DNA from 3 places in the Ahrensia sp. 13_GOM-1096m genome. Region 1 is predicted to be linked to each of the others. Evidence: riboswitches for the same ligand, from Rfam matches in the RefSeq annotation. Region 1 holds a riboswitch; each other region holds the start of a gene.
The links. Region 1 has a riboswitch for cobalamin ahead of bluB (5,6-dimethylbenzimidazole synthase). Riboswitches for the same ligand answer to the same signal wherever they lie in the genome.
Positions count from the first base shown of each region.

Region 2: linked by a shared signal. The riboswitch ahead of cobU (bifunctional adenosylcobinamide kinase/adenosylcobinamide-phosphate guanylyltransferase) and the one ahead of bluB (5,6-dimethylbenzimidazole synthase) in region 1 are both predicted to bind cobalamin.
Region 3: linked by a shared signal. The riboswitch ahead of N530_RS0101970 (energy-coupling factor ABC transporter permease) and the one ahead of bluB (5,6-dimethylbenzimidazole synthase) in region 1 are both predicted to bind cobalamin.

Region 1 covers NZ_JIAX01000006.1:438,564-441,841, forward strand. The annotation lists gene N530_RS0102490 (DMT family transporter) at 1-273, opposite strand, end outside; gene N530_RS0102495 (BA14K family protein) at 383-853, shown strand; gene bluB (5,6-dimethylbenzimidazole synthase) at 873-1,568, opposite strand; cobalamin riboswitch at 1,619-1,800, opposite strand; gene hisS (histidine--tRNA ligase) at 1,860-3,278, shown strand, end outside.
Region 2 covers NZ_KK211156.1:175,843-179,120, reverse strand. The annotation lists gene cobN (cobaltochelatase subunit CobN) at 1-256, opposite strand, end outside; gene cobW (cobalamin biosynthesis protein CobW) at 263-1,312, opposite strand; gene cobU (bifunctional adenosylcobinamide kinase/adenosylcobinamide-phosphate guanylyltransferase) at 1,316-1,855, opposite strand; cobalamin riboswitch at 1,969-2,191, opposite strand; gene N530_RS18315 (cobyric acid synthase) at 2,215-3,278, opposite strand, start outside.
Region 3 covers NZ_JIAX01000006.1:334,790-338,067, reverse strand. The annotation lists gene N530_RS0101975 (3-hydroxyacyl-CoA dehydrogenase NAD-binding domain-containing protein) at 1-1,116, shown strand, start outside; cobalamin riboswitch at 1,233-1,447, shown strand; gene N530_RS0101970 (energy-coupling factor ABC transporter permease) at 1,476-2,150, shown strand; gene N530_RS0101965 (DEAD/DEAH box helicase) at 2,228-3,278, opposite strand, start outside.

The DNA.
Region 1 (3,278 bases):
ATAAGCAAAAAGCCAAAAGGAAGAGTGCCAATTTCCGCCGCCGATGAGATCGCGCATTGATGTTTGTTTTCGCGCAATCAGTAGCAAGGCAAGCATCGCCGCACCGCTTATCAGGCGAACAGTGGTAAAGCTGGCAGGGTCAATGGCTGGTCCGAGCAGGGCTGCACGCGCCAAAACTGAGTTTGCAGCAAAAGCGGTCATAACAAGGGCGGTGAGCAGAAAAAGAGGCACGGCGATAGTCCAGTTAAAACGCACTGCTAACATGTGTGTCATGAAACCAAAGTGACAATTTGGTGATAAGTCCCGTCAATAAATTTGCCAGATGCGAAAAATGCGATAGATTGAAATTAAGGGACGCTTAACCTTAACAGGGAGCATGATAATGAATATCAGTAAATTCTTGGCTGCGGCTGCAATTTCAATTGCTGCAAGCTGCGGCGTTTCAACATCAGCGAGTGCTGCACCAATCGCAATTGCACCGATTGCATCACCAGCAGATAGCTTGGTTCAAAAGGTAGGTTCAGAACGCCACCGCGGGTTTTACCGCCATAGAGGCCATGCCTTTTACAATGGTCATCGCGGTTACCGCCATCACAGGCGTGGCTATCGCCGTCACAGCGGATATTATTTTCCACGTGATGCATTTTCAATAACGATCCACATTGCACCGCGCCGTTATGTTGAACCAAGACGCGTTATTCGCCGTGCACCAGCGCGCCCGCGCATTATAAATGTTGGCACATTGCATGTGAATTGGTGCCATTCGAAATACCGCTCTTACCGCGCATCGGATAATTCGTTCCAGCCATATCATGGTGGACGCAAACGCTGCCGTTCGCCTTACGCAAGATAAGATTGCGGACCGGCTGCTATTAAGTTTTAGTGGGCCGGTTCCATTCTTCTTCGAAGATCAAATCTTTGAGTTCTAAGCGTTGCCGCCATCCTTTGGCGGCAAGCTCCGGTTCTGTGTATAATTCGTCCACATAGCCAATGCACAGATAAGCGATAATTTCGATCTCATCGGGGATTTGAAAAAGCTCCCGCATGTCGCTCTCATTAAATATGCTGACCCACCCGACACCAACGCCTTCTGCACGTGCTGCAAGCCACAGATTTTGAACAGCGCAAACCGTGCTGTATAAATCCATCTGCTGATTATGCGTGCGCCCAAGCACAACTTTGCCGCCGCGATTGCGATCACATGTCACGATAAGATTGATCGGCGCTTTGCGAATGCCTTCCAGTTTTAGCGATTGATAGGTTGCCTTGCGCTCACCTGAAAACATGTCGGCGGCTTCATCATTGGCCTTGCTGAAAACGCTCCATGCTTGTTCGCGCTTTTTAGCATCGCGCACGACAATAAAATTCCACGGCTGCATGAACCCAACCGAAGGCGCGTTATGGGCAGCCTGCAAAAGCCGTAGCAAAACATCATCGGGAATGGGGGCCGGCAAAAATTGATCGCGCACATCGCGCCGTTCATTGATTGCACGATACACCGCATCTCGTTCTTGATTGGAAAACGGACGGGCAGGGGCCAGCGCAGGGCGTGGAAGTTTGTTCAGCATTATTTGCTCCCAACAATGCATAAAGGTTGGGGCGCTTGCGCTGTCCGCACGCAAGAACCGTTTTGTTCGGCCGGTCTTCTGACTTAGGATCAACTGGTCTGCGCGCCTTCCCGGTTTCCCAGTGGCATATGCGAAAGCCATCTCCATCACAGCGTTGGGCACGTCTCCGAATTGCACGGACTTCCCGTTCACCGAACTTGCATAGCATTCCACCGCTCACACCACTTGGCAAGAGGGCACCTGTCGCTTATGAGAAAGCCAACAAATGTTCTCATAAAATGAAGTGCTGAAATGGCTGATAAAAAGAAGAAAAAACCGCAGAAACTTAAAGCGCGTAGCCCGCGCGGTTTTGTGGACCGCTCAGCGGCAGACATTCGCGCAACCGATGAGATGATCGGTAAAATCCGCGAAGTCTATGAGCGCTATGGTTTTGACCCCGTGGAAACACCTGCATTTGAATATACCGATTGTTTGGGCAAGTTTTTGCCAGACACAGATCGGCCAAATGCTGGCGTGTTTTCTGTGCAGGATGACGACGAACAATGGATGAGCTTGCGCTATGATCTGACAGCGCCGCTGGCGCGTCATGTGGCTGAAAATATCAACGAAATCACGCTGCCATATCGCACCTATCGCAATGGTTGGGTGTTCCGCAACGAGAAGCCGGGGCCGGGCCGTTTCCGCCAGTTCATGCAGTTTGATGCCGACACGGTTGGCGCACCGGGCGTTCAGGCCGATGCTGAAATGTGCATGATGATGGCCGACACGATGGAAGCGCTGGGCATTGCGCGTGGCGATTATGTGATCCGCGTTAACAACCGCAAAGTGCTGGACGGCGTGATGGAGGCCATCGGCCTTGGCGGCGATGAAAATGCGGAGCGGAGACTGACGGTGCTGCGTTCAATCGATAAGTTGGACAAGTTTGGCATCGAGGGTGTTCGCCAACTCTTGGGTAAGGGTCGCAAAGATGACAGCGGTGATTTTACTGAGGGAGCTGGGTTAGATGAAGAGCAGATCAAAAAACTATCTCTGGTTATAGATTTGAACGCATTTTACTCGCCTGAGGGATATAAATCCCACGCCGATCACCATGATTATTTTACCGATGTACCTACTACAATCGATAAACACGGAGATGATGCTAGAGATTATCATTTTTTCAATGCTCTAAGAAATTGGGCGGTTCACATTGGAGTTGGTAAAAATGGTTTATCTGGTATCGACGAATTATTTCAAATAGCTCTCATTTCAGAAATAAATGGCTATGACGAAGATAGAATTCGTATTGACCCTACCTGCGTCCGTGGTCTCGAATATTACACTGGCCCTGTTTATGAGGCCGAACTTCTGTTCGATGTGACAAACGAAAAGGGCGAAAAGGTTCAATTCGGTTCTGTCGGCGGTGGCGGGCGTTATGACGGTTTGGTCAAGCGCTTTACAGGCCAAGACGTGCCAGCAACTGGATTTTCCATCGGCGTATCACGCCTCATGACGGCGCTCAAAAATCTTGGCAAACTAGGACAAGACGACGTGCTCGCGCCTGTGCTTGTCACCGTGATGGACAAGGATACGGAAAGCCTCGGCGCTTATCAAAAAATGGTGCAGGACTTACGCGGCGCGGGTATTCGCGCTGAGATGTATCAGGGCAATCCAAAAGATTTCAGCAAGCAAATGCGCTATGCGGATAAACGCGGCTGCCCGATTGTTATC
Region 2 (3,278 bases), on a different contig from region 1:
GAAGACGCGCAACGATAAGCTTTGCTTTATTGCCCGTTCGCTCCATCCATGCATCAATCGACATTGGATGCTTGAGTTGAAGCATATTGGCTAATCGAAGATTATCGCACGCGGTCGCATCTGCAGCTTCCGCAAGGCTCGCAAGCTCGGTATCAGCAGAAGATAAAAAGCAAATATCTGCGGGCGATTGACCAAGATCAATCGCATCCCCATCGCCATCCGTTAGCGAGCCTTTTTGCGCCAGCAATAAATGCATGTTGGATTAAACCGCAGCTTTGATTTCGGCAGCAATTGCGGCCTGATCCAGATCGTGCAAACCAATCACCACCAAACGTGATGAAGGCGTTTCGCCTGCCTGCCAAGCACGATCAAAATAAGTCTCAATACGCTGCCCAACAGCTTGAACAACCAAACGCATCGGCTTGCCCGGAACAGCACAGAAACCTTTCAATCGAAGCACATCATGAGCCGCAATGATTGTTTTAAGCCCAGCAATAAACTTTTCCGTATCGGCAATTTCGCCTGTCTCAACAACAAAGCTTTCAAACTCATCATGGTCGTGCTCATGACCATCAGCATGGTGAATTTCATGATGAGACTTACGGTTTTCAATCTCGCCTTCTGTCGCCGAACCAAGTCCAAGCAGCACTTCGATTGGCAGTTCGCCATGTTTAGCAGACACGATTTTGAGCGCGCGATCTGTTTGGCTTTGAACAATGGCCTTCACAGCCTCAAGACGGTCAGCATCAATCAAGTCTGATTTATTCAACACGATCATGTCTGCTGCACGAATTTGGTCTTCGAACAATTCTTCAAGCGGGCTTTCATGATCTAGCTCTTCGTCAGCGGCACGTTGTGCATCCAACTTATCATGGTCATGCGCAAAACGCCCTTCAGATACAGCAGCAGCATCAATCACGGTGATAACACCATCGACGGTGACCTGCGTTTTGATTTCAGGCCAGTTAAAGGCTGCTACAAGCGGCTGTGGCAGCGCCAGACCAGACGTTTCAATGATAATGTGATCAGGGCGGTTTTCGCGTTCCAACAATTTTTCCATTGTTGGAATAAAATCGTCCGCAACGGTACAGCAGATACAACCATTGTTAAGCTCAACAATGTCATCTTCGGTGCATGTATCGATGCCGCAGCCTTTCAGCACATCGCCGTCAACGCCAAGATCACCAAATTCATTGATAATCAGCGCAATGCGCTTGCCATTAGCGTTTTGCAGCAGATTGCGGATCATTGTTGTTTTGCCTGCGCCCAAAAAGCCAGTAATCACGGTGGCAGGAATTTTTGCGTTCAACATAGTTTAGCCCTTCATTTTCAGCGGTAATCCCGCTGCGATAAAATAAACTTCATCCGCCATAGCGGCTATTTCTTGGTGTAGTCGTCCAGCGTGATCGCGAAACGCGCGCGCCATGTCGTTTTCAGGCACAATGCCCAGCCCAACCTCATTGCTGACCAGCACGACCGGCGCTTTCATGTCGCTCAATGCTGAGCGCAATTTTTGCGAACGCGCCGCAACATCGGCTTGTCCCATCATAAGGTTGGTCACCCATAAGGTGAGGCAATCCACAAGAATGATATGACTTTCACCATCCGCCTCTAGCAGTGCAGATTCCAGATCATCAGGTGCTTCAATGTTGGTCCAGCCAGTGGTTCGCCGCTCTTTGTGCATATCAATGCGCGCACGCATTTCATCGTCCCAGATTTGCGCCGTCGCAATATAATGAGGTGAAAGACCACTCTTTAAGACGAGATTTTCGGCAAATGTCGATTTACCCGAGCGCGCACCGCCCAAAACAAGCGTTACTCGGCCCTTTGTCTCAAAATTAGAAGCTGCGCTCATGTCCGGTTCATCTCATTGCGTTTCATAGCAAGCGCATTGAACGAACCTAAAGGTGAAGACTGCCAGCACAAACCAACTGCCTACACATCTGGCCCGACACAGGACGCCCGCCCTATCAGATCAATCGCAAAGGCAGGTCTCCTGGCTCATGGTTTATCCGGCACATCTACCTTCCCGGGCTATCCCAGTGGTGTCTCATAAAGACGCGGTGTGCTTACCATTCTACAGTCGCGGGGTCGGCAGTGATAAAGGCGCCCGATTTGGGTTCGCCTGTCACATTCCCTTTTCATCCAAAAATGCATAAGCATTTTTAGAACCATTGCACGCCAACATTAGGTCTTTGTTGCAAGCAACGTCAATCAAATTGAAGAGGCTAAGGCAGTTTTCTGTTCATAGCGTTTGGCAACAGCCAGCATCGCATCAATATCCAGTAATTGTTCCAAGCGTTCTGCAAGATCATCAAGCGTCGCTTCAACACGGTCCAAATGGTTGCCGCCAGCCGAAGCAATACCGAAGCTCGCAAGCCAAGCACGCCGAAACGCACCATTATCAAAAAAACCATGAAGATAAGTACCCATGATCTTTCCGTCCGCACTCATAGCGCCATCGGCACGTCCGTCGATTATGCTTGTCGGGCGCTGACAATCTGCACCAGACGTTTCACCAATATGAATTTCATAACCCGTCAGTGGCACGTCAAAAACCGGACTATGTGCACTTACATTGCGCACATTCTTCTTTGGCAACATGATCGTTTCAATATCCAACAAGCCAAGCCCATCAATGGTGCAAGCAGCGCCCTCAATACCATTGGGATCAGCAATCTTCAGCCCGAGCATTTGATAGCCGCCGCAAATACCAACAATATGCCCGCCGCGCTTTGCGTGCGCATATAATTGAACATCCCATCCATTTGCGCGCAGACAAGCCAAATCAGCGATAGTTGATTTAGAACCGGGCAAGATAACGATTTGCGCGTCGGCAGGAATGGCCTCACCCTTGCGAATGAAATGAACATCCACATCATCCTCGGCAATCAGCGGATCAAAATCATCAAAGTTGGAAATACGGTCCGTGACCAGCACCGCAACTTGCAGCGCCTTGCCGGATGCCGCCCGCACCAATGTCTCCAGCGCCACAGAATCTTCCGCTGGCAGCTTTCCAGCCTCTGCAAGCCAGGGCACAACACCAAATCCGCGCCAACCTGTAAATTCAGTGATGGCCGTTAAACCATCATCAAACAGCGAAACATCGCCGCGAAACTTATTGATAAGAAAACCTGCGATCATAGCGCGGTCTTGATCTGGTAAAATTGTGTGTGTTCCCACGAGCGAAGCAATCACGCCGCCCCGATCAACATCGCCAACCAATATAACAGGTACATTTGCGCGCGTCGCAAACCCCATATTGGCAATGTCTCCAG
Region 3 (3,278 bases), 100 kb from region 1:
CATTCTGAAGACTTGATCACCAAAGCCATGCAAAAAGGCCGTGCGACACAGGAGCAAAAAGATCAGCTCCTCTCGCTTATCACGCCAACGGCAGATTATGCGGACTTTGATGGTTGTGACCTTGTCGTCGAAGCGGTGTTTGAAGATTCTGCCGTGAAAAAAGCTGCGACAGAAGCTGCCGAAGACACCATGAAAGCGACAGCAATCTTTGCGTCAAACACATCGACTATTCCGATTACTGATCTGGCGAAAAATTCAAAACGCGCCAAGAATTTTATCGGCATTCACTTTTTCTCACCTGTCGACAAGATGATGCTTGTTGAAATCATTATGGGTAAGAAAACAGGTGATAAAGCGCTGGCTGTTGCGATGGATTTCGTTCGCGCAATCAAGAAAACGCCAATCGTTGTCAACGATACACGCGGTTTCTACGTCAATCGCTGTGTGCTGAAATACATGTCTGAAGCTTACAATATGCTTGCCGAAGGCGTTCCACCAGCAATGATTGAAAATGCTGCTAAATTGGCTGGCATGCCAATTGGCCCGCTGGCGCTAAACGATGAAACAGCGATTGATCTTAGCCAAAAGATCCTTAACCAAACCGTTAAAGATCTCGGTGAAAGCGTGGTTGATCCGCGCCATATCGAGCTTGTGAACACGATGGTTGATACACATGGTCGTCATGGGCGCAAAAACGGCAAAGGGTTCTACGACTACCCTGACAAGCCAGCTAAAAAGCATCTGTGGCCTGAACTCAAAACGCTTTATCCGCAGCAAAATGCCGATGACATTGACTTTGAAGAGCTAAAACAGCGCTTCCTCGTTGTTATCGCATTGGAAGCAGCACGCGTCATGGGTGAAGGCATTGTCACCGACCCGCGTGAAGCCGATGTTGGCTCGATCCTAGCCTTTGGTTTTGCACCATATACCGGCGGCACACTGTCTTACATTGACGGCATGGGCGTTGAGGAATTTGTTGCATTGTCTAAAAAGCTGCAAAAGAAATATGGACCGCAGTTCAAAGCACCCAAATTGCTGACCGATATGGCAAAAGCTGGCGAGACATTCTATTCGCGGTTTGACCCCTATGCGAAAAAAACTGATCAAGCTGCTTGATTAGTAATACTTTCAATCAAAGCCCCGTAAGCTCTTCGCTTTCGGGGCTTTTTTGTGCCTGACATATTTAGCGAAGGAATGTCTCAGACGGACAATTGTCAAAAGTATAATATGCGAATAATGTCCTGATATCGGGTTCTCGAACGGCAAAGCCTAAGGGGATTAAAAGGGAATACGGTAGGGACAACCCAATGCGGGCCTGATCCGTAACTGCCCTCGCAACTGTAAGCGCTGAGCTTGCTGCCACTATGCCACTAAGCGAAAGCTTGGGAAGGCGGCAACAAGCAGTGAAGCGTGAGTCAGGAGACCTGCCCGATATAGTGAAACTAACTCGCACGATGGGTGCAGAAGGATATAAAATGCATATTGAACCTGGTGTCGTTGACGCGGCAAAAATGACTCTTGCTTACGCGACAGCTGCGACTGCTGCTGGTGTTGGCCTTAAATTCGCATGGGATGCGATCAAAAATGATGGTGGTGTAACCGGCCTCGTTTTTCGCTCTGTTGTTGCAACGCTTGCAGTGTTTATCTTCTTTGAAGTGCTTCCACATTTTGCGGTTGGCGTTTCAGAAGTACACTTCATTCTTGGCTCAACAATATTGCTCATGCTTGGTGCTGGCCCTGCTGCCATCGGTCTTGCCCTTGGTCTTTTGGTTCAAGGGATGTTGTTCGCGCCAAGCGATTTGCCAATGTATGCCGTCAACCTGACAACATTACTCGTACCATTGTTTGCGATTAGCGCTCTTGCGAAGAAAATCATTGCGCCAAAAACAGCCTATGTGGACATTACCTATAAACAGGCTTTTGCGCTTTCTACTGCCTATCAGGCGGGTATCGTAGCCTGGGTCGCGTTCTGGGCAATTTACGGCCAAGGCTTCGGCGTTATTTCTTCGGTTGCTTCATTCGGCGCAGCGTACATGCTGGTTGTTGTTATTGAACCGTTCGTTGATCTGGCCGTATTGGCTGCAGCAAAATCGCTCAAAGGAAAAGACGCAACGCCATTCCTGACAAAGCGTTTAGGCCAAGCGGCTTAAACTGCACTTTTCTTAAAACAAAACCCCGGAAACCATTTAGGCTTCCGGGGTTTTTATTTGTCTTCAATTCTTAAGAATTAAGCAACTTTGCTTTTGCGTTTCTCGCCGCGTGCCCAACGTGAAGGACCGCCATTTGGATCAGCAGCCTTGAAGCGTTTACCTTGGCTTACGCGCTTTTTGCTTTTTGCTTTAGGTTGAGCGTCACCGCCACCCTGCTCACCGCTTTTACCTGGCGCACCAATGTCAGCAACGCTGCGACGGCCGCGATGACCTTGAGCGCCACCAGAGCGTTTGCGACCCTGACCGCTTGGCGCTCCGCCACGTCCTTTTTTCTCAGGCTTAAAGCCAGCAGGTGGAGCCTCACCGCTTGCAATCGTAATTTTCATGCCCATCAGCTTTTCAATGGCTTGAAGCAGATGAATCTCATCAGGTGCACACAATGCAACAGCCTGACCTTCCGCGCCAGCACGTGCTGTACGGCCGATCCGGTGCACATAAGCTTCTGCAACTTCCGGTAAGTCATAGTTAAAGACGTGGGAAACACCAGAAATATCGATACCGCGTGCTGCAACATCCGTCGCAACCAAAACTTGGGCTTTGCCAGATTTGAAATCTTTGATTGCTCGTTCGCGCTGATTTTGGCTTTTGTTGCCGTGAATTGATTCAGCAGCAAAACCACGTTCAACCAAATGACGCTTTAGCTTTTCAGCGCCGTGTTTTGTGCGTGAGAAGACAAGCGACAAGCCCTCGCCTTTCGCTGTTAGCAAATCTTTTAGCAAGTCAGCCTTAGAGCGTCCTGAAATATGATGCACAGATTGCGTGATCTTATCAGCAGCTTTACCTGGAGGTGAAACCTGTACTCGAACCGGCTCATTCAAATATGCGCCAGCCAGATCATTGATCTGTTTAGGCATCGTTGCAGAGAACAAAAGCGTTGTGCGTGGCACAGCAAGCATTTTTGCAATTCTTTTGAGCGGCACAATAAAGCCCAGATCAAGCATTTGATCGGCTTCATCGAGGACGAGATATTTAACTTGGTTCAGACTAACCGCTTTACGCTCGATCAAATCCAGCAAGCGACCCGGTGTTGCAACAAGAATATCGCAGCCAGGTGTAAGGTTACGCGCC